Regions from separate parts of the Bradyrhizobium sp. LA6.1 genome, predicted to be linked through region 1. Evidence: predicted binding sites of a transcription regulator. Region 1 holds the regulator's gene; the other holds the start of a gene.
What was found. Region 1 encodes PhoB, which activates phosphate uptake and scavenging genes when phosphate is short. Its sites were predicted from a motif close to TGTCATNNANCTGTCAT; they were not measured.

Region 1 (14,773 bases):
TCAGCGGCCGCAGCCAGGGCGATTTCAGGCCCGGCCATTCCCGGGGCAGGAAGCGAACGGTGAGTGCGGCGAACGCCAGGAAATGCGTGAAGCGCAGCACGTCGAGATCGGCCTTGTCGATCGGATACATCCACTGCTCGAGCCGCCTCGGCATGAAGTGGGAGAGCTGCGGCACATACCAGGTCAGCGTCACGTAGAACGCCGCGACCAGATAGGCGATCGATATCCACATCGTGACGCGGGACGCCAGGATGCGCGACATGCGTCGCGCACCTCCGAGCGCACACCATGCGCCGAATACGAAAAGCAATTGCCAGGCGAAGGGATTGAACGCCCAGAAGCCGTTCGGATAGGCCGACAGATAGAGGTCGTATTCCCAGGTCACCGCGTAGAGCAGAACCGAGAGGCCGAGCGTCACGTCGGGCCGCCATTTCATCAGCCACAAGATCAAGGGCAGCGCCAGCATCAGCACGATATAGAGCGGCAGCACGTCCATGTTGACCGGACGAAAGCGCAGCAGCAGCGCCTGCACGATCGTGACGTCGGGCTGCTTGAGGAAATCCATGATGCCCATCTCTTCGGTGTAGAGCGGGTTCTCGAACCTGGTCGCAACGTAGGAGATTTCGGCGAGGAAGATCGTGAACAGAAAGACGTGGGCGACATAGATCTGCCAGACGCGCCGTAGGATGCGCGCGGTAGCGACGACGAAGCCGCTTTCGAGCATGGCACGACCGTAGACGAACGCCGCGGTGTAGCCGGAGATGAAGATGAAGATCTCGGTGGCGTCGCTGAAGCCGTAATTGCGGATCGTGAACCAGGTCAAAAGGCTCGGCGGCAGATGGTCGACGAAGATCAGCCACAGTGCGAGCCCGCGGAACAGGTCGAGCCGGAGCTCGCGCTCGCCGATGGCGGGCAGCGTGATGGCCGGCGCGGCGGAGCGCAGCTTCGCCTCCGCAGGTCTGGCCTCCGCAGGCTTGCCGGTTCCCGCGATCGTCGATCCCGTCACTTGGTCGGCAATGGTCATCGGGGGTTCGAAACCCTTCCGCAAATCGCGACGTGTCATGGAGTGTACAGGTCTGGCCGTCGTCTCGCAAAGCGGCCGGATCACATTGGGTCTACTTCCTCGGCAATTCTGGCGGCACGATGTCACCAAAACCGCCTGCGGGCGTTGGTTCCCGGCCGGGTTTTCGTTATGATGGCAGCCATGTATCGCGCCGTGACCCGCCAGATCGAAGTGACCGTCGAGCCGAACTTTGTTCCGGAGCAGTCGTCGGCTGACCGCTCCCGCTATTTCTGGTCCTACACCATCGTCATCACCAATTCCGGCGACGAAACCGTGCAGCTGAAGACGCGGCACTGGATCATCACCGACGCCACCGGCCGCCAGCAGGAGGTCAGGGGCGAGGGCGTCGTCGGCGAGCAGCCGACCCTGGCTCCCGGCGAGCGCTTCGAATACACCTCCGGCGTGCCGCTCGCGACCGCCTCGGGCTTCATGACCGGCCGCTACCAGATGGTCAGCGAAAGCGGCGAACGCTTCGAGATCGACGTGCCGACATTCTCGCTGGACAGCCCGGACAACAAGCGGGTGTTGAATTAGCGCGGTGCCGTAGGGTGGGCAAAGGCGCAAAGCGCCGTGCCCACCATTCCAAACGTGGCGCATAAGATGGTGGGCACGCTGCGCTTTGCCCACCCTACGGCTGGATTGCTTCGCTGCGCGCGCAATGACGGAGGATGCGATGCCTACGCGTCTTCCACGCCCGCCTCGTGCGGCGTGAACTGGTACACCGACGAGCAGAACTCGCAGGTCACGACGACCTTGTCGTCCTTGACCATCGCGGCGCGGTCGTCGGGCGAGAAGCTCTTCAGCATCGCACCGACCGCGTCGCGCGAGCAGGAGCATTGCGCCTTCAGCACCAGCGGATTGAACACGCGCACGCCACGCTCGTGGAACAGGCGGAACAGCAGCCGCTCGCCGGAGAGTTCGGGGTCGATCAGCTCGACGTCCTCGACGGTCTCGACCAGCGAACGCGCCTCGACCCAGGCGTCGTCTTCGGCGACAGCATGCACCTCGGCGCCTTCGGGCGCATCGCCGGGATGCAAATCGGCCTGACGCGCGCGCTCGGGCGCCTTCGGCAGGAACTGCATCAGCATGCCGCCGGCGCGCCAGCGATGCTTGCCGCCGTCGTTCGAGCGCCACTCCTCACCGACCGCGAGACGCACGCGCGTCGGGATCTGCTCGGAGCGCATGAAATATTCGTGGGCGGCATCTTCCAGGCTGCCGCCGTCGAGCGCGACCAGACCCTGGTAGCGGCTCATGTCGGGACCCTGGTCGATGGTCATGGCGAGATGACCGTTACCGAGGAGCGTGCCGGAATCCTTTGTCTCGCCGAGGCGCTCGGCATCGTAGCGCGCATAGGCGCGCAGGCGATCCGGCGCCATGTAGTCGACGACCAGGAACGACACCGGACCGTCGGTCTGGGCCTGGAGGATGAAGCGGCCCTCGAACTTCAGCGCCGAGCCGAGCAGCGTCGTCAGCACGATGGCCTCGCCGAGCAGCTTGCCCACGGCAGCGGGATAATCGTGCTTGGTCAGGATCTCGTCGAGCGCGGGACCGAGCCGCACGAGGCGGCCGCGCACGTCGAGTGCGTCGACCTCGTACGGCAGCACGGCGTCATCGATGGGAACCGCTGATGGTGCGCGAACCGGGCCTTCAGGCCCGGTATTCATGTCAGGGGATTGGGAAACCATGGCGCTTTATCTGGGGTCGATGGAGGAAAATGGAAGAGGGCTCAAGGGCGGTGTGTTCCGGATGCACTTATGATCGCACAGGATCCTGCAAATTCGATGTCGTCCCGGGGCGCGCAAAGCGCTGATACGGGACCCATAGCCACAGGATTACGCGATAGCCCGCGTAGCCCGGATGGAGCGTAGCGCAATCCGGGACCACTCCAACTGCGGACACAAACCCGGATTTCGCTGCGCTCCATCCGGGCTACAAGTGAGATTACTTCACCGCGTCAAAGCACCAGGCCAGAATGCCCTTCTGCGCATGCAGGCGGTTTTCGGCCTCGTCGAACACGACCGATTGCGGGCCGTCGATCACCTCGTCGGTGACCTCCTCGCCGCGATGGGCGGGCAGGCAATGCATGAACAGCGCATCGGTTTTGGCCAGCGACATCAGCTTCGAATTGACCTGATAGGGCTTGAGCACGTTGTGACGGTGCTCGCCTTCCTTGTCGCCCATCGACACCCAGGTGTCGGTGACGACGCAGTCGGCGCCCTTCACGGCGGCCTCGGGATCGGTGCCGAGCACGATCGGCGCGCCGGTGGCCTTGATGAAGTCCCGCATCACCTTTTTCGGCGCAAGCTCCGGCGGCGTCGCGACATTGAGCTTGAACTTGAAACGCTCGGCGGCATGCGCCCAGGACGCCAGCACATTGTTGTCGTCGCCGGTCCAGGCCACCGTCCTGCCCTCGATCGAGCCGCGATGCTCTTCGTAGGTCATGAGGTCGGCCATCACCTGGCAAGGGTGCGAGCGCCGTGTCAGGCCGTTGATGACGGGCACCGTCGCATATTCCGCCAGCTCCAGCAGGGCCTCGTGATTGAGGATGCGGATCATGATGGCGTCGACATAGCGCGACAGCACGCGCGCCGTGTCGGCGATGGTCTCGCCGCGGCCGAGCTGCATCTCGGCGCCGGTCAGCATGATGGGCTCGCCACCGAGCTGGCGCATGGCGACGTCGAACGAGACGCGGGTGCGCGTGGACGGACGCTCGAAGATCATCGCCAGCGTCTTGCCTTCCAGCGGCTTCACCGGCTGGTGCGCTTTCTGCTTCGCCTTCATGGCGGAGGAGGCCGCGAGCATGCTCTTGAGCTCCGACAACGGGAGCTCGTTGATATCCAGAAAGTGCTTCGGGGACTTGCTCATCAGCTTGCCGCCCGCTTGGTCTGACTGGACGAGATCGCGGCGCAGGCGCGCTCGAGCCGCCCGACGCTGTCCTCGATCTCGGCTTCGGTGACGATCAAGGGCGGCAGGAAGCGCACGACATTGTCGCCGGCGCCGACCGTGAGCAATTTTTCGTTGCGCAACGCCGCGCCGAGATCGCCTGACGGCACCACGGCCTTGATGCCGATCAGAAGGCCTTCGCCGCGCACTTCGCTGACGATGTCGGGATAACGATCGATCACGGAGGCGAGCTTCTGCTTGAGCAGCAGCGACATCTTCTGCACGTGGTCGAAGAAGCCGGGCTTGAGCATGACGTCGAGCACGGCGTTGGCAGCTGAGATCGCGAGCGGATTGCCGCCGAAGGTCGAGCCGTGCGAGCCGGGCCCCATGCCGGCAGCCGCATCCGCGGTCGCCAGCACCGCGCCGATCGGGAAGCCGCCACCGAGCGCCTTGGCCAGCGACATCACGTCAGGCGTGACGCCGGTGCGGCGATGCGCGAACAGATCGCCGGTGCGGCCCATGCCGGTCTGCACCTCGTCGAACGCGAGCAGCAGGCCCTTCTCGTCGCAGAGCTGGCGCAACGCCCTCAGGAAGGCGGGCGTTGCCGAACGCACGCCACCCTCGCCCTGGATCGGCTCGATCAGGATGCCGGCGGTCTGCGGACCGATCGCCTTCTTGACGGCTTCGATATCGCCATGCGGGACCTGGTCGAAGCCGTCCATCGGCGGGCCAAACCCTTCGAGATATTTTGCCGAACCGGTCGCGGCGAGCGTTGCCAGCGTGCGGCCGTGGAAGGCGCCTTCGAAGGTGATGATGCGGTAACGTTCCGGATGACCCTTGGAGAAGTGATGATGGCGGACGAGCTTGATCACACCTTCCAGCGCTTCGGCGCCGGAATTGCAGAAGAACACGAAGTCCGCGAAGCTTTCGTTGCACAGACGCGCGGCGAGCTTCTCGCCGTCCGGGCTCTGGAACAGGTTCGACATGTGCCAGAGTTTGGTGGCCTGCTCCTGCAACGCCTTGACCAACGCAGGATGAGCATGGCCGAGCGCATTCACCGCCACGCCCGAGGTGAAATCGAGATAGCGATCGCCATTGGTCGCAATCAGCCAGCAGCCTTCACCGCGCTCGAAACCGAGGTCGGACCTGGCAAAAACGGGGAGCAAATGCGGCGCTGCGCTGTTAGTCATGACGATCACTTGAATGTTGCGGACGGTGTGAGCGTGCATTGCGCAACGCACCATTGACCGGCCCGGAAAACGAAACGTGCCGCCTTTTAAGGGCGGCACGTGTGACTATCTTATGCCTGGTGAAACCGGTGTCAATGCCGCCCGGAAAGCCTCGCGAAACGCAGAATCCGTAGTCTTGCGGTGGCGATTTTGCGTATTTCCGCCACGGAACATGTGGAAGCGAGTCGGCGGACTCTTGCGCGTGAGTCACGCCATATTGTAGCGTTTGGCTTGTCAGATACGACATCTCGTGCAGCAGTTCTGATCCTCTAAGTCCTCATGTACCGGCGTAAGCGTTCGGGCGCATCTGGTGCGCCCGGCGAGCCTTAAGGGATTCTGGCGGCACGGGTTTTTCGAAGCTTAGGCATTCGCCGTGCGGCCGCCAGGATGGCAGGCGCCGGCGAAGGAAAGGGTGCAATGACCGTTTTGACCTGGTCGGATGATCGCGTCGAGCAGCTGAAAAAGCTCTGGGAGGCCGGGCTTTCGGCCAGCCAGATCGCCGCTGAACTCGGCAATGTGACCCGCAATGCCGTAATCGGCAAAGTGCACCGGCTCGGCCTGTCGGGCCGCGCCAAGAGCCCTTCATCGGCAGCGCCGCGGCCGCGCAAGGCGCGCCCCGCCCAGCACATGATGCGGGTGACACGCCCGATCGCGCGCGGCAACACCGCGCTGGCGCAGGCCTTCGAAGTCGAGGTCGAGGCCGAACCGGTCACCTACGACAACGTCGTGCCGATGAGCCAGCGGCTGTCGCTGCTGGAGCTGAACGAGGCGACCTGCCACTGGCCGGTCGGCGATCCCTCGAGCCCGGATTTCTTCTTCTGCGGCGGCAAGGCGCTCTCCGGCCTGCCCTACTGCGCCCAGCACTCGCGCGTGGCGTATCAGCCCGCGGCCGATCGCCGGCGCGCGCCGGTGAAGCCGGGTCCGCGCTGAGGTATCGGATTAGCTGACTACGAAGACGGCGCCGTCACGCGATGACGGCTCAACTCACTCGGTGTCGTCCCTGCGAACGCAGGGACCCATAATCCCGGCGCGTAGTTATTGCGCGGGATGATCACTCCGAGTCGTCGCCAAACCACTCCCTGTGGTTATGGGTCCCCTGAGTTCACAGGGACGACATCGAGGATGCGGTGGCAGCCCGCTAAATCACGTCTGCCACAGCAACCCCTTACGCCTGCTCCGCCTTCGCAAAACGATCGTCCAGTGCGTAGCCCGCGCCGCGGACGGTGCGGATCGGGTCCTGCTCGCGGCCGAGATTGAGCAGCTTGCGCAGGCGGCCGATATGGACGTCGACGGTGCGCTCGTCGATGTAGATGTCGCGGCCCCAGACGCTGTCGAGCAGCTGCTCGCGCGAGAACACGCGGCCGGGATGCTCCAGGAAGAACTCCAGCAGACGATATTCGGTCGGACCGAGATCGATCGGCCGGCCCGAACGCGCCACGCGACGCTTGTCGCGGTCAAGCTCGATGTCGCCATAGGCGAGCACCGTGGCAAGCCGCTCCGGGCTGGCGCGCCTGAGCAGGCCCTTCACGCGTGCCAGCAGCTCCGGGACCGAGAACGGCTTGACGATGTAGTCGTCGGCGCCGGTCGCAAGGCCCCGCACCCGCTCGCTCTCCTCGCCGCGCGCGGTGAGCATGATGATCGGGAGCTGCTTGGTCTCGGGCCGGGTGCGCAGCCGCCGGCACAGCTCGATGCCGGAGAGGCCCGGCAGCATCCAGTCGAGCACGATCAAATCGGGGATGTGCTCCTTGAGGCGGGTGTCGGCGTCGTCGCCGCGCATCACCGTCTCGACGTCATAGCCGTCGCCTTCGAGGTTGTAGCGGAGAAGCTCGGTGAGAGCTTCCTCGTCCTCAACCACCATAATGCGTGCGCCCATGGTGTTCGTCGCTCCTTAAGTGTTCGGGACCGTCGTGGCGAAGGTCGTCATGTCGCCCTTCGGCCGCTTGTCGGTGATCGCCTGGCCCTCGATCATGTAGAACACGGTCTCGGCGATGTTGGTGGCGTGGTCACCGATGCGCTCGATGTTCTTGGCGCAGAACATCAGATGGATGCAGAACGAGATGTTGCGCGGATCCTCCATCATGTAGGTGAGGAGCTCGCGGAACAGCGAGGTGCAGATGGCGTCGACTTCCTCGTCGCCCTTCCACACCGCCATCGCCGCCGGCAGATCGTGCGCGGCATAGGCATCCAGCACCGACTTGACTTGTTGCTGCACGAGGTCGGTCATGTGCTCCAGACCGCGGAACAGCTTGAGCGGATGGAAATCCGTCTCCAGCGCCGCGACGCGCTTGCCCATGTTCTTGGCGAGGTCGCCGATCCGCTCGAGATCGGTCGCGACGCGCATGGCGCCGACGATCTCGCGCAGATCCACCGCCATCGGCTGGCGGCGCGCGATGGTGAGAACGGCGCGCTCCTCGATCTTCTTCTGGAGCGCGTCGAGCTCGGCGTCGATGGTCACGACGCGCTGGCCGAGCGCGACGTCGCGGCGGATAAGCGCGTCGACGGAATCGACGATCATGCGCTCGGCGATGCCGCCCATCTCGGCGACCAGGCGCGTGAGCTCCTGGAGGTCGGTGTCGAAGGCCTTTGCGGTATGTTCAGAACCCATGTTCCGTCTCCTCAGCCGAACCGGCCGGTGATGTAATCCTGCGTGCGCCGGTCGGTCGGCGACGTGAAGATCTTGCTGGTGTCGTCGAACTCGATCAGCTCGCCGAGATACATGAAGGCGGTCTTGTCGGAGACGCGCGCCGCCTGCTGCATGTTGTGGGTGACGATCGCGATCGTGTAGTTCTCGGACAGCTCCTGGATCAGCTCCTCGACCTTGGCGGTCGAGATCGGGTCGAGCGCCGAGCAGGGCTCGTCGAACAAGATCACCTCGGGCCGCACCGCGACCGTGCGGGCGATGCAGAGGCGCTGCTGCTGGCCGCCGGAGAGCGACAGGCCGGAGGCGTTGAGCTTGTCCTTGACCTCGTTCCACAGCGCGCCACCGCGCAGCGCCTTCTCGACGCGGTCGTCCATCTCGGACTTCGAGATCTTCTCGTAAAGGCGGATGCCGAAGGCGATGTTCTCGTAGATCGTCATCGGGAACGGCGTCGGCTTCTGGAACACCATGCCGACGCGGGCGCGCAGCAAATTGAGGTCCAGCTTGGGGTCGAGGACGTTGGTCTGGTCGAGCATGAGCTGACCGGTGACGCGCTGGCCCGGATAGAGGTCGTACATCCGATTGAAGATGCGCAGCAGGGTCGACTTGCCGCAGCCCGACGGGCCGATGAACGCCGTGACGCGGTTGGTGCCGAGCGCCAGATTGATGTTCTTCAGCGCGTGGTGCTCGCCGTAATAGAAATTGAGGTTGCGCACCGTCACCTTGGCCGGAGCTTCGGGCAGCACCGGCGCCTGGGGCAAACCACCGGCCGCGCTCATCGATACGGAAAGATCACTCATTTTGCGGTCCTCTCGGCGCTCAGAATGCGCGCGCCAATATTCAGGGCAAGAACGGTCAGGGTGATGAGCAGCGCGCCGCTCCAGGCGAGCTGCTTCCAGTAGGCGTAGGGGCTCTGCACGAAATTATTGATGGTGACCGGCAGGTTCGCCATCGTCTTGTTCAGACCCAGGCTGAAGAACTGGTTCGACAGCGCGGTGAAGAGCAGCGGCGCGGTCTCGCCGGCGACGCGGGCGGTGGCCAGCATCACGCCGGTGATGAGGCCCGAGCGCGCCGCGCGATAGGCGATGCGCTTGATCACCAGCGAGCGCGGCAGGCCGAGCGCCGAGGCCGCCTCACGCAGTGCGTTCGGCACCAGCAGCAGCATGTCCTCGGTCGTGCGCAGCACCACCGGGATGACGATCACCGCAAGCGCGAGGCAGCCGGCAATCGCCGAGAAGCCGCGCATCGGCACCACCACCGCACCATAGATGAACAGGCCGATGATGATCGAGGGCGCCGAGAGCAGGATGTCGTTGATGAAGCGGATCACCGAGGTCAGGCGGTCGTTGCGGCCGTACTCGGCGAGATAGGTGCCGGCGAACAGACCGAGCGGCGCGCCGATGCCGACGCCGAGCACGGTCATGATGATCGAACCCACGATGGCGTTGCGCAGGCCGCCCTCGGTCGAGCCCGGAGGCGGCGTGTCCGCAACGAAGAGCTCCAGGTTCAGGCCGGCAATGCCGTTGTAGAGCAGCGTCATCAGGATCAGCGCGAGCCATGTGACGCCGAAGGCAGCGGCAGCCAGGCAGAGCACACGGATGACGATGTCCATGCGGCGGCGGCGTGCGTAGATCGGGTTCATGTTACTTCCCCGCCTTCTTTTCAAGACGCATCAGCATCAACCGTGCAGCCGCGAGCACGAAGAATGTCAGCACGAACAGCAGCAGGCCGAGCAGGATCAGGCCGGACTGGTGCAGGCCGTCGCTCTCGGCGAACTCCGATGCGATCGCCGCCGAGATCGTGGTGCCCGGGGCAAAGATCGACGACGAGATGCGGAACGAGTTGCCGATGATGAAGGTCACCGCCATGGTCTCGCCGAGCGCGCGGCCGAGCGCCAGCATGACACCGCCGATGACGCCGACGCGGGTGTAGGGGATCACCACGCTGCGCACGACTTCCCAGGTGGTGCAGCCGACGCCGTAGGCGGCTTCCTTGAGCACCGGCGGGACCGTCTTGAACACGTCGACCGAGATCGAGGTGATGAAGGGCAGCACCATGATGGCGAGGATCAGCGCCGCGTTGAACAGGCTGAGATAGGACGGCGGGCCTGCGAAGATCGCGCCCAGCACGGGGACGCCGTCGAAGATCTTGATCATGAAGGGCTGGAACGTGTTGGCCAGGAACGGGCCGAGCACGAAGAAGCCCCACATGCCGTAGATGATCGAGGGAATGCCGGCGAGCAGCTCGATCGCCATGCCGATCGGGCGGCGCGCCCATTGCGGGCAGAGCTCGGTCAGAAAGATCGCAATGCCGAGACCGACCGGAATGGCGATCGCCATCGCGATGAAGGAGGTGATGAGCGTGCCGTAGATCGGGCCGAGCGCGCCGAGCACGGGCGGATCTGCCGACGGCGCCCAGCGCTGCGTCCACAGGAAGGCGAAGCCGTATTCCTTCATCGCCGGGAACGCGCCGACGATCAGCGAGATGATGATGCCACCGAGGATGAGGAGCACCGAGATCGCGGACAGCCGCGTGATCCAGTAGAAGGTGAGGTCGCCGAGCTTGAAGGCGCCCAAGGCCTTGGCGCGGTCATACGGTCCGGCGTCGTCGATTACATCGCTCTGAACGGCCATCTCTGCCACGCCGATCCCCTGTGCCCGTTTGATATACGCTTGTTGTCGGTCTTGTTGTTGGTCTTGCGCTCCGGATGCGGCGCGAGGCCGATCCGGAGCGGAGGTCTTGTGAGATCCCGGCGCCCAGTCCGGGACAAGAGCGCTTAGCTCTTGATCTCGGCAGCCCAGGTCTTCTCGATCAGCTGGACGACCGGGTCCGGCATCGGGATGTAGTCGAGTTCTTCAGCCGCCTTGCCGCCGCTCTTGAAGGCCCAGCGGAAGAACTTGATGGCTTCCTGCGAGGCTGCCTTGTCGGTGGCATCCTTGTGCATGAGGATGAAGGTCGCCGCCGTGATCGGCCAGGACTTGTCGCCGGGCTGGTCGGTCAGGATGACGTAGTAGCCGGGCGCCTTGGCCCAGTCGGCATTGGAAGCCGCGGCCTGGAAGGCCTCGACGGTCGGCTGCACCGGCTTGCCGGCCTTGTTGACGAGACCGGTGTAGGTCAGCTTGTTCTGCTTGGCATAGGCGTACTCGACGTAGCCGATCGAGTTCTTGGTCTGGCTGATGTTGCCCGACACGCCTTCGTTGCCCTTGGCGCCGACGCCGACCGGCCACTCGACCGCCGTGCCCTCACCGACCTTGCTCTTCCAGTCCGCGCTGGCCTTGGCGAGGTAGTTGGTGAAGTTGAAGGTGGTGCCCGAACCATCCGAGCGGCGGACCACGGTGATCGCGTCCGACGGCAGCTTCACGTTCGGATTGAGCTTCTTGATCGCGGCGTCGTCCCACTTGGTGATCTTGCCGAGATAGATGCTGGCCAGGGTCTCGCCGTCGAACACCAGCTCGCCGGGCTTCACGCCCTCGATGTTGACGACCGGAACGATGGCGCCCATCACCATCGGCCACTGGACGAGGCCGTCCTTCTCGAGCTGCTCGGCCTTGAGCGGCGCGTCGCTGGCGCCGAAGGTCACGGTCTTGGCCTGGATCTGCTTGATGCCGCCGCCGGAGCCGATCGACTGGTAGTTCAGACCGTTGCCGGTCTCCTTCTTGTAGGCGTCAGCCCACTTGGAATAGATCGGGAACGGGAACGTCGCACCGGCACCCGTGATGTCGGCAGCAAACGCCGCCGTCGCCGATGCGGCGACCAAGCCGGCAGCGACGATAGTTTTGATGAAATTCATGGTGGTCTCCATACAGGGGAGCGAAGCGCCATCCGCGCCCGATCGCGCTCCCCGTGCCGCCCCTTTAGGAGCGGTCGGCTGTGCTTTTACGAAGGTTTCGTGACAGCTGGATGACACGGCCAAGCGATTGAAATCGCTTGAATATCAGGTTGAAGCCGCGGTCTTCGCCTGGGGAAAACAGGCCGTGAAAACGGCGCCCTGCTTGGGCACGCTCTCGATCAAAAGCCGGCCGCGATGGCGGTTAAGAATATGTTTCACCAGCGATAATCCGAGCCCCGTCCCGCCCTGCGAGCGGCTGTCGCCGACGTCGACCCGGTAGAACCGCTCGGTCAGTCGCGGCAGATGCTCGGGCGCGATGCCGGGTCCGAAATCGCGGACCAGGACCCGGATTTCCTGAGTTCCATCAGTGGCTGCCGCGGCGGCCAGCGACACGATGACACGTCCGCCCGACGCCCCGTATTTGAGCGCGTTCTCGATCAGGTTCTCGAACAGGCGGAGCAATTCCTCGCGATCGCCCGCGATCATCACCGGGGTCTCAGGCAGATGGGTTTCGACCTCGACCTGGCGCTCCCGCGCCAGCGGCTCGAGCCCGTCGGCGACCTGGAAGATGATCGGCAGCAGGTCGACCAGGGTGTCGGGCCGCACATGGGCCGACAGCTCGACCCGCGACAGCGAGAGCAGATCGTCGATCAGGCGCGCCATCCGGGTCGCCTGGTTGTGCATGATGCCGAGGAACCGCTCGCGTGCCTTGGGATCGTCCTTGGCCTGGCCCTGGAGCGTGTCGATGAAACCCGACAGCGCGGCGAGCGGCGTGCGCAGCTCGTGGCTGGCATTGGCGACGAAGTCTGCGCGCATCTCCTCGACCCGGCGCAGCGGCGTCTGGTCGTGGAATGTCATCAGCATGCATTTGTCGGCGCCGCCGAAGGAGGTCGGCACCGGCACCGGTGTGATGGTCAGCTCCATCCAGCGGTCGACCGGCACATGGTCGAGATAGGTCGTGCGCCGCGGCTCGGTGGTCGCGATCGACTCCCGCAGCGCCGTGATGATCTCCGGCGAGCGCAGCGCGAACTGGGCGAGCTCGTTCTTGCGCAGTGCCGGCGCCAGCTGGGCGGCGGCGGCATTGAGATGGATGACACGCCCGGCGCGGTCGAGCAGCACCGCCGGATCCGGCATGCCGGCGACGACCGCGGCCACCGCCGCGCTCTCGACCGGGTTGACGCGGCGGGTGTCGTCGCGCGAGGCGGCATTGTCGTGCAGCCGCCAGGGGATCAGCGCCGCGGCCGCGATGCAGAGGAACACCGTCGCCGCCCGCATCACCGACAATTCGCCGAGCGAGACCACCACCGACAGCGCCAGCGCCGCGGCGATCAGGATGACGGTCGAATGCCGCAGCCGGTCGGACCAGGGCTGCGCGGAGGGAGAAGATGGGGCGTCGATCGCCATCGGGGCGGGCTTCTCCTAGGGGATGCGCCGGTCAGGCGCCGGTGTCGCTGCGCTCTCTCACATAGGCGGCTTCACGCGCCGGGCCGGGGTCGAGCTTGAGCGCCGCCTGCTGCAAGCGCTTCGATCGAGCGCCGATTATAACCTCGCGAAACGTCAGCAAGATTACAGATATGACAAAGGGGGAGAGATAATAGAGGACGCGGAACAGGAGCATGCCACCCAGCAGCTCCTCGCGGTCCATCTGCCAGAGCCCGACCAGCATGGCGGCATCGAACACGCCGAGCCCTCCCGGCGAGTGGCTGGCGAAACCGAGCAACGTCGCCGAGACGAAGATCACCGCGACCACGACGAAGCCGAGATTGGGCTCGTCCGGGACCAGCACGTACATCGCGAGCGCACAGAAGCCGAGATCGATGATGCCAATGGCGATCTGGAGCAGCGTCAGCGGGCCGCCCGGCAGCACCACGGTCCAGGGCCCGCGGCCGACCACCCGCGGCTGGGTCCAGACCCAGACCACATAGGCGACCAGCCCCGCGATGATCATCATCGCCAGCATCCGGTTCAGCCAGGGCGGAAGCTGGTCGATCGCGGCAGCGGCTTCCGGATGGTAGGAAATGCCGAGGCCGAGCACCGCGGCATTGCCGAGCCAGAAGGTCAGGCCGGCGAGGAAGCAGATCTTTGCGACGTCGATCGCGTTCAGGCCATAGGCAGAATAGATGCGGTAGCGCACCGCGCCGCCGGTGAAGACGCTCGCGCCGACATTGTGGCCGATCGAATAGCTGGTGAAGGCGGCGAGCGCATTGATGCGGTAGGGCACATGGGCGTGGCCGATCGCGCGCACGGCGAACAGATCGTAGAAGGTCAGGGTGAAATAGCCCGCGGCCACGAACAGCGCCGCCATCGCAATCTGGCTCGGCTCGGTGCTCTTGATCGCTTCGAGGACCTCGTTGACGTCGATGCCCCGCAGCATGTGGTAGAGCACATAGCAAGCGATGCCGATGACCGCGACGCTGATCACAACTCCAAGCTTATGCAGGACTTGCTTCTGGCGCAGAAACGTCATCGCCCTGCGTATGGCTTCCAGCATCTAGACCTCGAACAACGCTTCAGCGGCCGGGGTGGCCGGCGGACAGGCGGACGACGCACAGGCATTCAACGAACCCTTGCCGCCGGCTCCGGCATCGCGCATGCCCCATGCCCTTCCACTAGCGCGTTTTGGGGCGGAGTGGAATTCAGCAATTCGAACAAAAACTCGTGCCTTCAATATTTTAGGCAGGGTTGCGGGCTCCTGATGCACGGATTGGCGCTTTCGGCGGCAAGACTGACGCGAATCTCCATGGCAATCCTGCGCAGGCGCCATGAAGTTTTGATGATTTCGACCGCACAATGTTCCGTCACGACTTAAGCCGACGTCAATCTATGGGCCGCCCCCGCCTGGCGAAAGAGGGGGTGGCCGGCGCTGTTGTTCAGGGATTTCAGGTGGGCCGAAAGGCCGCGGCGACGGCCGCGGCCTCAGGAAGCGATCGGAATCCGCCCCGGATCAGTGCCACGCGGAAGTGACGGCGGCCACGATTTCGTCGGTACCGGGAAAGTGGCCCTTGCTGCGGCTGGCGACGATGCTGTCGCCGACCTTGACCTGGAAGATCCCACCCTTGGCGGGCACGAGAGCCGCCTCCAGCGCCAGATGCTGCCGCAGCGCAGCAGCGGCGTCCTTGGCGCGCTTCTCG
Region 2 (14,773 bases), on a different contig from region 1:
CGTCTCCAACTAACCCCGTCCGCGATACGGCGCGACGCCTTGCTCTGGCACCCACAATCCCTTCGGCACGCGGCCGGTCTGCCAGAACACGTCGATCGGGATGCCGCCGCGCGGATACCAGTAGCCGCCGATGCGCAAGAACTTCGGCTTGATCTCGCTCGCGATGCGCTTGCCGATCATGACGGTGCAGTCCTCGTGGAACGCGCCGTGATTGCGGAAGCTCGCGATATAGAGCTTGAGCGACTTCGACTCCAGCAGCCAGGGGCCGGGCGCGTAGTCGATCATCAGATGCGCGAAATCCGGTTGTCCCGTGACCGGACAAAGCGAGGTGAATTCCGGCACGGTGAAGCGCACCAGATAGTCCGTGCCCTTTTGCGGATTGGGCACGCGGTCGAGCTGGGCTTCTTCCGGTGTGTGCGGCCATTCGACCGCACGGCCGAGCTGGAGGGATTTCTTCGCCATCGTCGTCACATCCTGTTCGAGCATGATCCGGAAAAGTGGGCACCGGTTTTCCGAAAGATCATGCTCAACTAAAAAACCGGAGCGCGATAAGATCGCGCTCCAGAGGGTGCCGGGATGGACGCAAATGTCGCCGTCGTCAACCGGCCGCGATCGTCTGGATCATGACGATCCGGTCGTTGCCGGACTCGCAGCCCCAGAGCTCGCCCGGGCGGCCGTCGAGCTGGCGCACATTGGCATTGGCCTTGTCGCTGGCGAAAACGTTGAACCGCTCCGTCGCGGGATCGAAGCGGACGATGGCATTGGCGGAGAAATCGGTCAGCCAGACCTTGTCCTTGTCGTCGACATAGACGGCATAGGTGCGAGGGCGATCGCCCGGCAGCTTCCAGGTTTTCCAGGAGCCGTTGGCGGGATCGTGCACCGAGACGTGACCGCTGTTCCACTCGCTGACCCAGATCCGGCTTTGCGAATCTGACCAGACCCGCCGCGACCCCTGGCTCGGCGTCGGCGGCTCGACGATGGCAGCATTGCCGGTCGCAAGATCAATCTTCGCGATGTAGCTGCCGGCCAGCGAGGCGTACCAGACCTCACCCCTGGGCGTCACCGCGATGCCGTAGGGGCCAACACCCCTGGGCGCCCTGAACACGTCCATCTCGCCCGATCCCGGCTTGAGCCGGCCGTAATAGCCGGACTGGCCGGTGAACCAGTAGGTACCGTCCTTGTCGAACACGCCGGTGTTGAGATTTGCGGAGGCGAACTTTTCGGGCAGGCGGAACAGCGTGACCTTGAGATCGCCGGGATCGACCCGGGCGATCGCGTTCTGGCCGCCCTCGGTGATCCAGGGGGCACCGTCGGGGCCGATCGTCACGCCGTGCGGTGCGGCGCCCTGGCCGAGGCTGACTGTCTTGAAACTGCCATCCCGGGGGTCGAGCCTGCCCAGCATGCCCTTGCCCTGCGCCGTGAACCAGACCGTGCCGTCGCGAGCGGGGGCGAGGTCGTGCAGGCCGATGCCGGCGCTGATGGGGAAATATTTTGTCCGGAACAGGCCCTCCTGCGCAAAACTTGGGCGGACGGCGAGGAGGGCAGCGCTCGAGGCAAGAAACTGGCGGCGGTTCATGGCGTTACCCCGACTGTTTCAGATTGAGGTTGGACGCGCAGAGCAGGCGACTTCAAGGATAGTCCGAGCCTGCTCGCGCGTCAGTCGAAGCACACCGTCCAAGCGTTCACATTTGCTTGCGGCCCGTGTAAGACCCCCGGCACCGATCAGCCCTAACGAACGGAAGTGCACATCATGACCGCCATCATCGACATCATCGGCCGCGAAATTCTCGACAGCCGTGGCAATCCCACCGTCGAGGTCGACGTCGTGCTGGAAGATGGTGCGCTCGGCCGTGCCGCGGTGCCGTCCGGCGCCTCCACCGGCGCCCATGAGGCGGTGGAACTGCGCGATGGCGACAAGGCCCGCTATCTCGGCAAGGGCGTCACCAAGGCGGTCGGCGCCGTCAATGGCGAGATCTTCGAGGCCCTGAGCGGCCTCGATGCCGAGCAGCAGGCCCAGATCGACCAGATCATGATCGACCTCGACGGCACGCCGAACAAGAGCCGGCTGGGCGCCAATGCCATCCTCGGCGTCTCGCTTGCCTGCGCCAAGGCTGCCGCAAACTCGCTCGACATGCCGCTCTATCGTTACGTCGGCGGCACCTCGGCGCGTCTGTTGCCGGTGCCGATGATGAACATCATCAATGGCGGCGTGCATGCCGACAATCCGATCGACTTCCAGGAGTTCATGATCCTCCCCGTGGGCGCGTCGTCCTTTGCCGAGGGCCTGCGCTACGGCGCGGAGGTGTTCCACACCCTGAAGTCGGAATTGAAGAAGGCCGGCCACAACACCAATGTCGGCGACGAGGGCGGTTTCGCCCCGAACCTGCCGTCGGCGGACGCCGCGCTCGAATTCGTCATGAACGCGATCGGCAAGGCCGGCTACAAGGCCGGCACCGACATCGTGATCGGCCTCGACTGCGCCTCGACCGAGTTCTTCAAGGACGGCAAATACGTCTATGAAGGCGAGGGCAAGACCCGCTCGATCTCCGAGCAGGCCAAGTACCTCGCAGACCTGGTGTCGCGCTATCCGATCGTGACCATCGAGGACGGCATGTCGGAAGACGACATGGACGGCTGGAAGGAGCTCACCGACCTCATCGGCAAGAAGTGCCAGCTCGTCGGCGACGATCTCTTCGTCACCAACGTCAAGCGCCTGGCCGAAGGCATCAAGGCCGGCCGCGCCAATTCGATCCTGATCAAGGTCAACCAGATCGGTACGCTGACCGAGACGCTCGCTGCCGTCGAGATGGCGCACAAGGCCGGCTATACCTCGGTGATGTCGCACCGCTCCGGCGAGACCGAGGATTCCACCATCGCCGACCTCGCGGTCGCCACCAATTGCGGGCAGATCAAGACCGGCTCCCTTGCGCGTTCGGACCGCACCGCCAAATACAATCAGCTCCTGCGCATCGAGCAACAGCTCGGCAAGCAGGCGCTCTACGGCGGCAAGGCGGCATTGAAGGCGCTGGCATAAGCCGGCGCTCCAGCTAGGACAGGGGAGGATCGACATGAGCGACGGCAAGACCGGACTGCAACTGCGTTCGCTGATCAAGAAGAGCGGTGAACTGGAAATCTCGCTCGTCGACGTGCCGACTCCCGAGCCCGCCGCGGACGAGGTCGTCGTCCGCGTCGAGGCGGCGCCGATCAACCCGTCCGACCTCGGCCTTCTCGTCGGCGCGGCCGATATGAGCACGGCGAAGGCGTCCGGCAGCAAGGACGCTCCCGTCATCACCGCGAAGGTGCCGGAGGGCGCGATGCGGGCGATGGCCGGCCGGCTCGACGAAGCCATGCCGGTCGGTAACGAAGGCGCGGGCGTCGTCATCAAGACCGGCTCGTCGGATGCCGCGAAAGCATTGATGGGCAAGACCGTCGCCATGATCGGCGGCGCGATGTACGCGCAGTACCGCACGCTGAAAGTGCGCGAGTGCCTGCCGCTGCCGGCGGGCACCACGCCGGCTGAAGGCGCCTCCTGCTTCGTCAATCCGCTCACGGCGCTCGGCATGACCGAGACCATGCGGCGCGAGGGGCACAAGGCGCTGGTGCACACCGCGGCCGCCTCCAATCTCGGCCAGATGCTGAACAAGATCTGCATCAAGGACGGCATTCCGCTGGTCAACATCGTGCGCAGCAAGGAGCAGGCCGACATCCTGCACAAGATCGGCGCCAAATACGTCGTCGATTCCACCGCACCGAGCTTCCTCGGCGATCTCACCAATGCGCTGGTCGAGACCGGCGCCACCATCGCCTTCGATGCCATCGGCGGCGGCAAGCTGGCCGGCGACATCCTCAACTGCATGGAAGCTGCGATCAACAAGACCGCCAAGGAATACAGCCGCTACGGCTCCAACGTGCACAAGCAGGTCTACGTCTACGGCGCGCTCGACATCCGCCCGATCGAGCTGCCCCGCGGCTTCGGCATGGCCTGGGGCGTCGGCGGCTGGCTGCTGTTTCCGTTCCTGATGAAGATCGGGCAGGCGGACGGAGCCAGGCTGCGCCAGCGCGTCGTCGACGAATTGAAGACGACCTTCGCCAGCCACTACACCAAGGTGGTGTCGCTTCAGGAGGCGCTCGATCCCGCCAACATCGCTGTCTACGCCAAACGGGCCACCGGCGAAAAATTCCTCATCAACCCAAATAAATCTTCGTGATGTGCCACGGCACACCATCCAAAGAAGGACTTGCCTTCTGAGCGAAGCGCGGGAAGATTTGCGCCGCAATTGAAAGCGGGGCAACCGCAAGCAAAGAAGGGGACACTTCCATGACTGATCTGAATCGCCGCGACCTGCTCGCGGGCGCTGCCGCTATGGGCGCGGCGGCCGTAACCGGACTTGGACCGACCACCGCCAGTGCCTCGGTGCCGCAAAGCGGGGCACAGGCGCCCGGCTTCTATCGCTACAAGGTCGGCAGCTACGAGTGCACCTCGATCAACGACGGCGCGCGCACCTTCCCGATGCCGGACAAGTTCGTCGTCAACCTGCCGAAGGAGGAAGCGCTGGCCGCGGGCGAGGCGGCGTACATGCCGAAGGGCATGGTCACGGTGCCGTTCAATCCCCAGCTCATCAACACGGGCTCCAAGCTGGTCCTGATCGACACCGGCAACGGCGTTGCCAATCTCGAGCCGAGCAAGGGCGCGGTCGGCCGCACGCTGCAAAACCTCCAGGCCGCCGGCGTCGACCCGAAGAACATCGACGTCGTGCTGCTGTCGCATCTCCATCCTGATCACACCAACGGCATTCGTCTGGCCGACGGCGCGCTGGCGTTCCCGAATGCGGAGATCATGGTGCCGGCGAAGGATTGGGAGTTCTGGGCGAGCGACGAGAACGCGGCCAAGGCTCCGAACGACATGACGAAGAACTACTTCGCCAACGTGAAGAAGACCTTTGCCGGCCTCGAATCCAAGGTCACGAAGTACGAGTGGGGCAAGGAGGTCGCCCCGGGCATCACCTCGATCGCGACGCCCGGCCATACGCCGGGGCACACCTCGTTCGCGGTGGCCTCTGGCGACAAGAAGGTGCTGATCCAGTCTGACGTCACCAACATTCCGGAGTTCTTCCTGCGCAATCCGGATTGGCACGTGGCGTTCGACAACGACGGCGCGATGGCGCAGGCGACGCGCCACAAATTCTACGACATGGCGGCAGCCGAGAAGGCGACCGTGATCGGCTTCCACTTCACCTTCCCCTCGGTGGGGCATGTCGAGAAGGACGGCGCGAAATACCGCCTGATCCCGTCGGCCTGGAATCCGACGATCTGAACCGAGCCAGGGGTTTGCGAGAAACGTCAGGCCGCCTTCGGGCGGCCTGATTGTTTTTGGATCGTAGCGACCATCTGCTTTCGAGAAACTCAGCGTTTCCAAACAAAACCGGTTCATGCACTTGCATCCATCGACCCGGATCGCTTAAGTGCCGCCCCGGAACTTCCGCTCAAGCCCCCAAGGACAATCCATGGCCTACAACATCGTCGTGATCGCCGGCAGCCTGCGCAAGGACAGCTTCTCGCTGAAGGTCGCCAACGCGCTCGCAAAGCTCGCGCCGGCCTCGCTCAAGCTCGAGGTCATCACGCTGGCAGGCATCTCGTTCTTCAACCAGGACCTCGAGGGCGCGCCGCCCGCGGACTGGCTGGCCTTCCGCGAGAAGCTGCAGAAGTCGGACGGCGTCATTTTCGTCACCCCCGAATACAACCGCGCCATCCCGGGTGTGCTGAAGAACGCCATCGACGTCGCCTCGCGCCCCTACGGCAAGAGCTCGTTCAACGGCAAGCCGGTCGGCATCATCTCGAACTCGCCGGGCCCGCTCGGCGGCGTCAGCGCCGCCAAGACGCTGCAGAACATCCTGCCGGGCATTGCCGGACCGATCCTGCAGCAGCCGGAGATCTATCTGAACGCGGTCGGCGATGCCTTCGATGCGGAGGGGAACCTGACCAAGGAATCTCTGAAGCCCGTCCTCCAGGCCTATATCGACGCGTTTGCTGCGCACGTGGCCAAACACCACGGCTGACGTCTTTCTTCGTCATGGCCGGGCTTGTCCCGGCCATCCACGTCTTGGCTCGTGGTGACGAAAAACGTGGATGCCCGGCACAAGGCCGAGCATGACGGCTGGGGGTAGGGACTGGAACGCGAAGGGGGAAGCGATTAGCACTCCCTTAACCAACCTGCCGCATCTTCCCAAGATGGTCTCCCGCGCGCGCCTGAAATCGATCCTGACCGGCCTTGCCCTCTATGCGATGGCGGCCGCTATCGTCGGCTATTTCGGCGTCAACGCCTACACCGGCAAATACGGCCTCAACGCCCGTCAGGAACTCGACCAGGAGATCATCGCGCTGACGAGCGAGCTGGCCCAGCTCAAGCGCGAGCGCGCGAAGAGCGAGCAGCGGGTGTCGCTGCTGCGGACGTCGCGGATCGATCCTGACATGCTGGACGAGCGGGCGCGCTATCAGCTCGACTATGTCAATCCACACGATCTCGTTCGGATGATCCCGGCGAAGTAGCGTTTGCCGCTGCATTCGAAACCGGCATCGAAAGCCGCTGCCGAAATCCGACAATCGTGTAGCAATTCTACCGAAAGTCTTAGGCTTGGAACCGGGCTGCCGCCTTGACGGCAACGCAGCAACGGCCCCATGGCTTCTGCCGCCGTCTGCCTGAGTTGACGCAGATCAACCGGGCCATGCCGGCGCAGCCTAGACTGCCACCCGGAGGAAACAGTGATGAATGGGCCAATGTCCCGGCATCACGCGGCCCGCGTCGAGGCCGCCATTGCGTCAGGCCAGGCCGCGCGCTCCGCGCTGGTGGCCTCATGGCGCCGTTCGTCCCGATTGCATCATCTCGATCCCGCCGGTCGTAGCGCGCCGATGCGGCTGAGCGATGTCGAGTTGCGGCAGGCGCGCGAGCGCGTCGCGCCGCTGCTCGCCGCCGCGCAAGGCGCGATGGACCGGCTCTATCAGGCGGTCGGCGCGAGCGGCTGCTGCGTGCTGCTCGCCGACGGCGCGGGCGTGCCGGTCGACCGCCGCGGCACAGCGGTGGACGATGCGACGTTCCAATCCTGGGGCCTGTGGACCGGCGCGCTCTGGAGCGAGGATCATGAAGGCACCAACGGCATCGGCACCTGCGTCGTCGAGCAGCGCCCGCTGACGATCGACCGCGACCAGCATTTCTTCACCCGCAACACGCTTCTGAGCTGCACCGCCGTTCCGATCTACGACCACGAGGCGGCGTTTGCGGGCGTGCTCGACGTCTCCTCCTGCCGCGCCGACCGGACCGATACGTTTTCCAATCTGATCGCGCTCGCGGCAGGTGAGGCGGCGAGGCGCATCGAGGCCGATCTGTTTCGCCGCGCCTTCGCCCATGCCCGCATTGTGCTGACGCAAGGCGCGGACGGCCAGGCCGGCGGCCTCGTCGCGGTCGATGCAGATGATCTCGTGATCGGCGCGACCCGGTCCGCGCGGGTGGGACTCGGGATTGCGCCCGGCCGTCCCTTGCAGCCGGTGCCCGCGGCTGACCTCCTCGGCGGCGAACCCGCGCATGACCATCTTGCCGGCGGCCAGCGCGCGGTGTTGCAGCGGGCGCTGCTGCGCGCGGACGGCAATGTTTCGGCCGCCGCCAAGGCCCTCGGCATCAGCCGTGCCACGCTGCACAGGAAGCTCAAGCGGTTCGAGCTGAAGCACTGAGGGCCCTTGCCTTGCCCACGACTGTCGCAGAACTGCGACAGGTTACCCCGGCCATCGCTGACGCCCGGGCTGACAGGAAAACGCTCCCGCGACATCGTTGGCGCAAGTCGTGAACACGCGACGAATTGCGCAAACAGCAAACATCGGGAGTGATCAATGAACAAGGTGGAATTCCTCGGCGTCACCCAGGTTCCGTTCGCCGAACGCTATGACAATTTCATCGGCGGCAAATTCGTCGCGCCAATCTCCGGCAAGTACTTTGACAACGCCTCGCCGGTGAACGGCCAGATCGTCTGCAAGATCGCGCGTTCCGATGCGCAGGATGTCGAGGCCGCCCTCGATGCGGCGCACGCCGCCAAGGCCGCCTGGGGACGCACCAGCGTCGCCGAGCGCGCCGCGATCCTGAACCGGATCGCCGACCGGATGGAAGAGAATCTGGAGCGCCTTGCGATTGCGGAGACCTGGGACAACGGTAAGCCGATCCGCGAGACCCGCGCTGCCGACCTGCCACTCGCGATCGATCATTTTCGCTATTTCGCCGGCGTGGTGCGCGCACAGGAAGGCTCGATCGGCGAGATCGACCACGACACCATCGCCTATCATTTCCACGAACCGCTCGGCGTGGTCGGCCAGATCATCCCCTGGAACTTCCCGCTGCTGATGGCATGCTGGAAGCTCGCGCCGGCGCTTGCCGCCGGCAATTGCGTCGTGCTCAAGCCGGCCGAGCAGACGCCGGCCTCGATCATGGTCTGGGCCGAGATCATCGGCGATCTCCTGCCGCCCGGTGTCCTCAACATCGTCAACGGCTTTGGCCTCGAGGCCGGCAAGCCGCTCGCCTCCAGCCCGCGGATCGCGAAAATCGCCTTCACCGGCGAGACCTCCACGGGCCGGCTGATCATGCAATATGCCAGCCAGAACCTGATCCCGGTCACGCTGGAGCTCGGCGGCAAGTCGCCGAACATCTTCTTCAACGACGTCACCGCCGAGGACGACGACTTCTTCGACAAGGCGATCGAAGGCTTTGTGATGTTCGCGCTGAACCAGGGCGAGGTCTGCACCTGTCCGAGCCGGGCGCTGGTCCACGCCGATATCTATGACCGCTTCATGGAGCGGGCGCTGAAGCGCGTCGCCGCGATCAAGCAGGGCGACCCGCGTGCGGCCGACACCATGATCGGCGCGCAGGCATCTAGCGAACAGCTCGCCAAGATCCTCTCCTATATCGACATCGGCAAGCAGGAGGGCGCCAAGGTGCTGGCCGGCGGCGGTCGTGCCGAGCTCGGCGGCGATCTTTCCGGCGGCTTCTACGTCCAGCCGACGGTGTTCGAGGGCCACAACAAGATGCGAATCTTCCAGGAGGAGATCTTTGGTCCCGTCGTCTCGGTCACGACCTTCAAGACCGATGACGAAGCGCTCGCGATCGCCAACGACACGCTCTATGGCCTGGGAGCCGGCGTCTGGAGTCGCGATGCCAACCGCTGCTACCGCTTCGGCCGGGCCATCCAGGCCGGCCGGGTCTGGACCAACTGCTACCATGCGTATCCTGCGCATGCCGCGTTCGGCGGCTACAAGCAGTCGGGCGTCGGTCGCGAGACCCACAAGATGATGCTCGATCACTACCAGCAGACCAAGAATCTCCTGGTCAGCTACAGCCCGAAGAAGCTTGGCTTCTTCTGATCGGGCAAGATCTGATTGGGCAAGATCTGATGGGGCAGGAGAGGGCGGCGCAATCTTGCGCTGCCCTCTCCGTCGTCATCCGTCTGTCAGAGTCTTGAGACAAGACGACAGAGCCGACCGTATCCGGTTCGGCGCCCGCGGCATTCGAAGCGATGCCGGGCAAAGACGGAGGCTTGGTGATGCGGAACAGTCGTTCAGGACGGACAATGGGTGTCGCAGCGATGCTGTTCGGCGCGGCGGTGCTGCCGCTGTCGATGGCCTTTGCACAGTCCGGCGCGGCGCCAGCTAGCGCCAAGCCCTTCCTGACCGTCGATGGAAAGGCGCCACTGGTCCTTGGACATCGCGGCCTGCCGGGCCTGGTACCTGAAGAGACCGAGGCGTCGTACGACCTCGCCGCGGCGCTCGGGACCGATGCGCTCGAAGAGGATTTGCACCTGACCAAGGATTGCGTTCTGGTCGTGCGTCATAACCCCTGGCTGAGCGACAACACCAACATTGCCGAGGTGGCGAAGACCAATGCGGCCGTCGCCGCCCGCAAGCGAACCGTGCCCGGTGTGCGCGTCAAGGCCCCGTCGGCCACCGGCGTGCCTGCCGACTACCTGACGGATCTGAGCGATCCGGCCGATCCCAAATCGGTGCTGAAGTCGCTGATCGTCGACGGCGAGGATCATACCAACGACTGGTCGATCAGCGATTTCACCATGGCCGAGCTGAAGCAATGGATCGGCGGCACCACCTATGACGCGGCCAACGAGCGGCCGAAAGTCTTCAACGGCAAGCTCCCGATCATCAGCTTCCAGGACGTCATCGACATCGCCAAGGTCAAGAGCAAGGAGACCGGGCGGTCCATCCTCGTCTATCCCGAAACCAAGAACCCGACCTGGAACAATGCCCAGGCGATCGCCAATGGCTGCGGCGCGGCCGGCAGCCGTCCGCTCGAGGATGCCCTGATCAAGATCATCAGGGATAACGGCCTCAACACCAAGGACGCTCCCATCCTGGTCCAGAGCTTCGAACCCGGCAGCCTGAAATATATGCGCAGCCACGGCCTCCAGACGCGGCAGGTCCAACTCGTCGACGGCAACGGAATCGACTTCAAAACCGGCAAGGTTCTCCTCAACAACATCACGAATTCGCGCCCGTTCGACTGGACGGTTGCAGGCGATGCGCGCCTGTACGATGCGATGCTGACGGCCGAGGGGCTTGCCGAGATCAAGACCTACGCCGACGGCATCGGCCCGTGGAAGGCCTATATCGTTCCGCTCAAGATCGCGCCGTGGAAGGACGCAAATGCCGACGGCACGCCCTACAAGGGATCGACGCCGGAGGCTTCGACCCAGGACGCGACCAGCCTTGTCGCGGACGCGCACAAGCTCGGTCTTTTCGTGCATGTCTTCACGTTTCGGAACGAGAAGAAATATCTTGCCGCCGACTATCGCGGCGACCCGAGCCTTGAATATCTCAAATTCTACCGGCTCGGCGTCGATGGGGTCTTCAGCGACTTCACGCATACCGGCGTTGCCGCCCGTGCGGCGTATTTGCGCGAGTTGGGCTGGTAAGGCTGGCACGGCGAATCGGACGCGCGTGGGATTTCGGATACAAGACAGCGTGTCCGATTTCTCTGCGTTGGCTGCTCACGTTCCCTTCGCTGACCGGTGAGCTAAAGTTGCCCGATCGGCGCCAAAGGTTTTGCAAAGTTTCGGTCACGTTGCAGTGCGGCATAATGAAAGTCGCGCCATGCCGCCGCGGTCCTTTCCAAGGGCGTTTGACTTGGGTTAGAGAGGGCTGAAGTTTTCTCTGACCCGGAATTCCCATGGCCGCACCCAAGAAAGCCGCCGCAAGCACTCCACAGGACAAGACCGACGGCGGTTCGCCCCCGGAATTCACCAGAGAGCAGGAGCTCAAAGCGCTCCGCGACATGCTCCTGATCCGGCGGTTCGAGGAAAAGGCCGGCCAGCTCTACGGCATGGGCGCGATCGGCGGTTTCTGCCACCTCTATATCGGCCAGGAAGCCGTGGTGGTCGGCATGCAGATGGCCCTGAAGCAGGGCGATCAGGTCATCACCGGCTATCGCGATCACGGTCATATGCTTGCCACCGGCATGGAGGCCAACGGCGTCATGGCCGAGCTCACCGGCCGGCGCGGCGGCTATTCCAAGGGCAAGGGCGGCTCCATGCACATGTTCAGCAAGGAGAAGCACTTCTACGGCGGCCACGGCATCGTCGGCGCCCAGGTCTCGCTCGGCACGGGTCTGGCCTTCGCCAACCACTATCGTGGTAACGACAATGTCAGCGTCACCTATTTCGGCGACGGCGCGGCCAACCAGGGCCAGGTCTATGAGAGCTTCAACATGGCGGAGCTCTGGAAGCTGCCGGTGATCTACGTCATCGAGAACAACCGTTATGCCATGGGCACCTCGGTGTCGCGCGCTTCGGCGCAGCAGGATTTCTCCAAGCGCGGTGCGTCCTTCAACATCCCCGGGATGCAGGTCGACGGCATGGACGTCCGCGCCGTGAAGGCCGCGGGCGAGGAGGCGGCGGCCTGGTGCCGTGCCGGCAAGGGCCCCTTCATCCTGGAGATGCAGACCTACCGCTATCGCGGCCACTCGATGTCCGACCCCGCCAAGTACAGAACGCGCGAAGAGGTCGAAAAAGTCCGCCACGATCAGGACCCGATCGAGCAGGTGCGCAACCGCCTGCTCGCGGCCAAGGTGAGCGAGGCCGATCTCAAGGCGATCGACGCCGAGGTTCGCGACATAGTCAATGCGTCCGCCGACTTCGCCCAGCATGATCCCGAGCCGGATGCCGCCGAGCTCTGGACCGACATTTACCGCTGAACGCGCGCAAGCTTTCTTTTGGAGTCGATATGCCAATTCAAGTGCTGATGCCCGCGTTGTCGCCCACGATGGAGAAGGGCAACCTTGCCAAGTGGCTGAAGAAAGAGGGCGAGACGATCAAGTCCGGCGACGTCATCGCCGAGATCGAGACCGACAAGGCGACCATGGAGGTCGAGGCGACCGATGAAGGTACGCTCGGCAAGATCCTGATCCCCGAGGGCACCGCCGACGTTGCCGTCAACACGCCGATCGCGACCATTCTCGCCGATGGCGAGACGGCCGCCGATCTCGCCAAGGCGCCGGCCGCGCCCGCGCCGAGCGTCGCGCAGGAAGTCGCCGAATCCCGCTCGCCGGTCGGCGAAGGCAAGCCGATGATCTCGGCGCCGAAGGCTGCGGCTGCCCCTCAGGTCGTTGCCGAGCCCGATCCGGAAGTGCCCGCCGGCACCGCGATGGTGACGCAGACCATCCGCGAAGCGTTGCGCGACGCCATGGCCGAAGAAATGCGCCGCGACGCCGACGTCTTCGTGATGGGCGAAGAGGTCGCCGAATACCAGGGCGCCTACAAGGTGACGCAGGGCCTGCTCCAGGAGTTTGGCGCCAAGCGCGTCATCGACACGCCGATCACCGAGCACGGCTTTGCCGGCATCGGCGTCGGCGCTGCCATGACCGGGCTGAAGCCGATCGTCGAGTTCATGACCTTCAACTTCGCCATGCAGGCGATCGACCAGATCATCAACTCAGCCGCCAAGACGCTCTACATGTCCGGCGGCCAGATGGGCTGCTCGATCGTGTTCCGCGGCCCGAACGGCGCCGCCGCGCGCGTCGCCGCCCAGCACAGCCAGGACTACTCGTCCTGGTATTCCAACGTCCCGGGTCTCAAGGTGGTCGCGCCGTTCTCCGCAGCGGACTACAAGGGCCTGCTCAAGGCTGCGATCCGCGATCCCAATCCGGTGATCTTCCTCGAGAACGAGGTGCTCTACGGCCATACCGGCGAAGTGCCGAAGCTCGATGACTTCGTGATCCCGATCGGCAAGGCGCGCATCGTGCGTTCGGGCAGCCACGTCACCATCATCTCCTGGTCGAACGGCATGACCTATGCGCTGAAAGCCGCCGACGAACTCGCCAAGGACGGTATCGAGGCCGAGGTGATCGACCTGCGCACGCTGCGGCCGATGGACACCGAGACCATCGTCAACTCGGTCAAGAAGACCGGCCGTGCAGTCACGGTGGAAGAGGGCTGGGCGCAGAGCGGCGTCGGCGCCGAGATCGCCGCGCGCATCATGGAGAACGCCTTCGACTATCTCGACGCGCCGGTCGCGCGCGTCTCCGGCAAGGACGTGCCGATGCCCTATGCCGCGAACCTGGAGAAGCTCGCGCTGCCGTCGGCAGCCGAAGTGGTCGAGGCCGCCAAAGCCGTCTGCTACAGGTAGATCATGGCGGGCCCGAAGGAGCAGCCATTGCCACCCGACGTCCTCGCCCGCGACGATGCGGTCGAGATCCTGCGCGTATTCGTGCTGGACGGCGGGCTGTCGATGGCGTTCCAGCGCGCCTTCGAGGAGCCCGACATGTGGGGCCTCCTGCTCGTCGATCTCGCCCGTCACGCGGCGCGCGCCTATGCGCGCGAGAGCGAATACACCGAGGAGGATGCGCTGAGCCGGATCCTCGAGATGTTCCAGGCGGAGATTGAACGGCCAACCGATACGGGCACGACGACACCGCGCGGGAAGGGGCACTGATCGTGGCGATCGAAGCCCATCATTTCGATTTCATGCTGGAGGCGATCCGTGAGGCGGAGGCCTCGATCGCGCAGGGCGGCCTGCCGATCGGCGCCGTGCTGACGCGCGGCAATGAGATCATCGCCCGCGGCCACAACAACCGCGTGCAGGAAAAGAACGTCATCCTCCACGGCGAGATGAGCTGCCTGCGCGAAGCCGGCGTGATCTCGTTCCACGACACCGTCATGTACACCACGCTGTCGCCATGCTCGATGTGCGCCGGCGCACTCGCTCTGTTCAAGGTGAAGCTGGTGGTGATCGGAGAATCCGTCACCTTCCCGGGCTCCAAGGACATCCTCGACAAGTTCGGCATCCCCTGGATCGACCTTGCCGACGACCGCTCCATCACCATGATGAAGAATTGGCGTTCCATCCCTGCCAACGAGCGCCTGTGGCAGGGCGACATCGGCAACTAAACCTGGTCGTCTTCGCTGTCGGAGACGACGTATTGCAAAGTTCTTCTTGAGGTCAGCATGCCCATCAACATCCTGATGCCCGCTCTCTCGCCGACAATGGAGAAGGGCAACCTCGCCAAGTGGCTGAAGAAGGAAGGCGACAAGGTCAAATCCGGCGATGTCATCGCCGAGATCGAGACCGACAAGGCGACCATGGAGGTCGAGGCGATCGACGAAGGCACGATCGCCAAGATCCTCGTGCCGGAGGGCACGCAGGACGTCCCGGTCAACGACGTGATCGCCGTGCTCGCCGGCGAGGGCGAGGACGTGAAGGCGGCTGGTGCCGCCAAGCCCAGTGCCTCGGCCGCACC

Region 2: a site for PhoB is predicted at 9,470-9,486, ahead of ABIB99_RS08035 (glycerophosphodiester phosphodiesterase family protein). Genes of this name have one in related genera too.

Annotation. Positions count from the first base shown of each region.
Region 1 covers NZ_JBEPQK010000021.1:34,314-49,086, forward strand. The annotation lists gene ABIB99_RS36505 (OpgC domain-containing protein) at 1-1,024, opposite strand, end outside; gene apaG (Co2+/Mg2+ efflux facilitator ApaG/CorD) at 1,205-1,597, shown strand; gene ABIB99_RS36515 (Hsp33 family molecular chaperone) at 1,741-2,748, opposite strand; gene argF (ornithine carbamoyltransferase) at 3,005-3,928, opposite strand; gene ABIB99_RS36525 (aspartate aminotransferase family protein) at 3,928-5,136, opposite strand; gene ABIB99_RS36530 (GcrA family cell cycle regulator) at 5,593-6,105, shown strand; gene phoB (phosphate regulon transcriptional regulator PhoB) at 6,341-7,048, opposite strand; gene phoU (phosphate signaling complex protein PhoU) at 7,064-7,780, opposite strand; gene pstB (phosphate ABC transporter ATP-binding protein PstB) at 7,792-8,613, opposite strand; gene pstA (phosphate ABC transporter permease PstA) at 8,610-9,455, opposite strand; gene pstC (phosphate ABC transporter permease subunit PstC) at 9,457-10,446, opposite strand; gene pstS (phosphate ABC transporter substrate-binding protein PstS) at 10,590-11,603, opposite strand; gene ABIB99_RS36565 (ATP-binding protein) at 11,748-13,046, opposite strand; gene ABIB99_RS36570 (putative bifunctional lysylphosphatidylglycerol flippase/synthetase) at 13,078-14,133, opposite strand; gene ABIB99_RS36575 (Rdx family protein) at 14,587-14,773, opposite strand, start outside.
Region 2 covers NZ_JBEPQK010000003.1:179,315-194,087, forward strand. The annotation lists gene queF (preQ(1) synthase) at 10-486, opposite strand; gene ABIB99_RS07995 (Vgb family protein) at 599-1,576, opposite strand; gene eno (phosphopyruvate hydratase) at 1,751-3,034, shown strand; gene ABIB99_RS08005 (zinc-binding dehydrogenase) at 3,069-4,208, shown strand; gene ABIB99_RS08010 (MBL fold metallo-hydrolase) at 4,319-5,314, shown strand; gene ABIB99_RS08015 (NADPH-dependent FMN reductase) at 5,505-6,056, shown strand; gene ABIB99_RS08020 (FtsB family cell division protein) at 6,229-6,546, shown strand; gene ABIB99_RS08025 (helix-turn-helix domain-containing protein) at 6,763-7,722, shown strand; gene adh (aldehyde dehydrogenase) at 7,879-9,396, shown strand; gene ABIB99_RS08035 (glycerophosphodiester phosphodiesterase family protein) at 9,603-10,955, shown strand; gene pdhA (pyruvate dehydrogenase (acetyl-transferring) E1 component subunit alpha) at 11,210-12,232, shown strand; gene ABIB99_RS08045 (pyruvate dehydrogenase complex E1 component subunit beta) at 12,262-13,662, shown strand; gene ABIB99_RS08050 (DUF5076 domain-containing protein) at 13,666-13,968, shown strand; gene ABIB99_RS08055 (nucleoside deaminase) at 13,971-14,423, shown strand; gene ABIB99_RS08060 (pyruvate dehydrogenase complex dihydrolipoamide acetyltransferase) at 14,481-14,773, shown strand, end outside.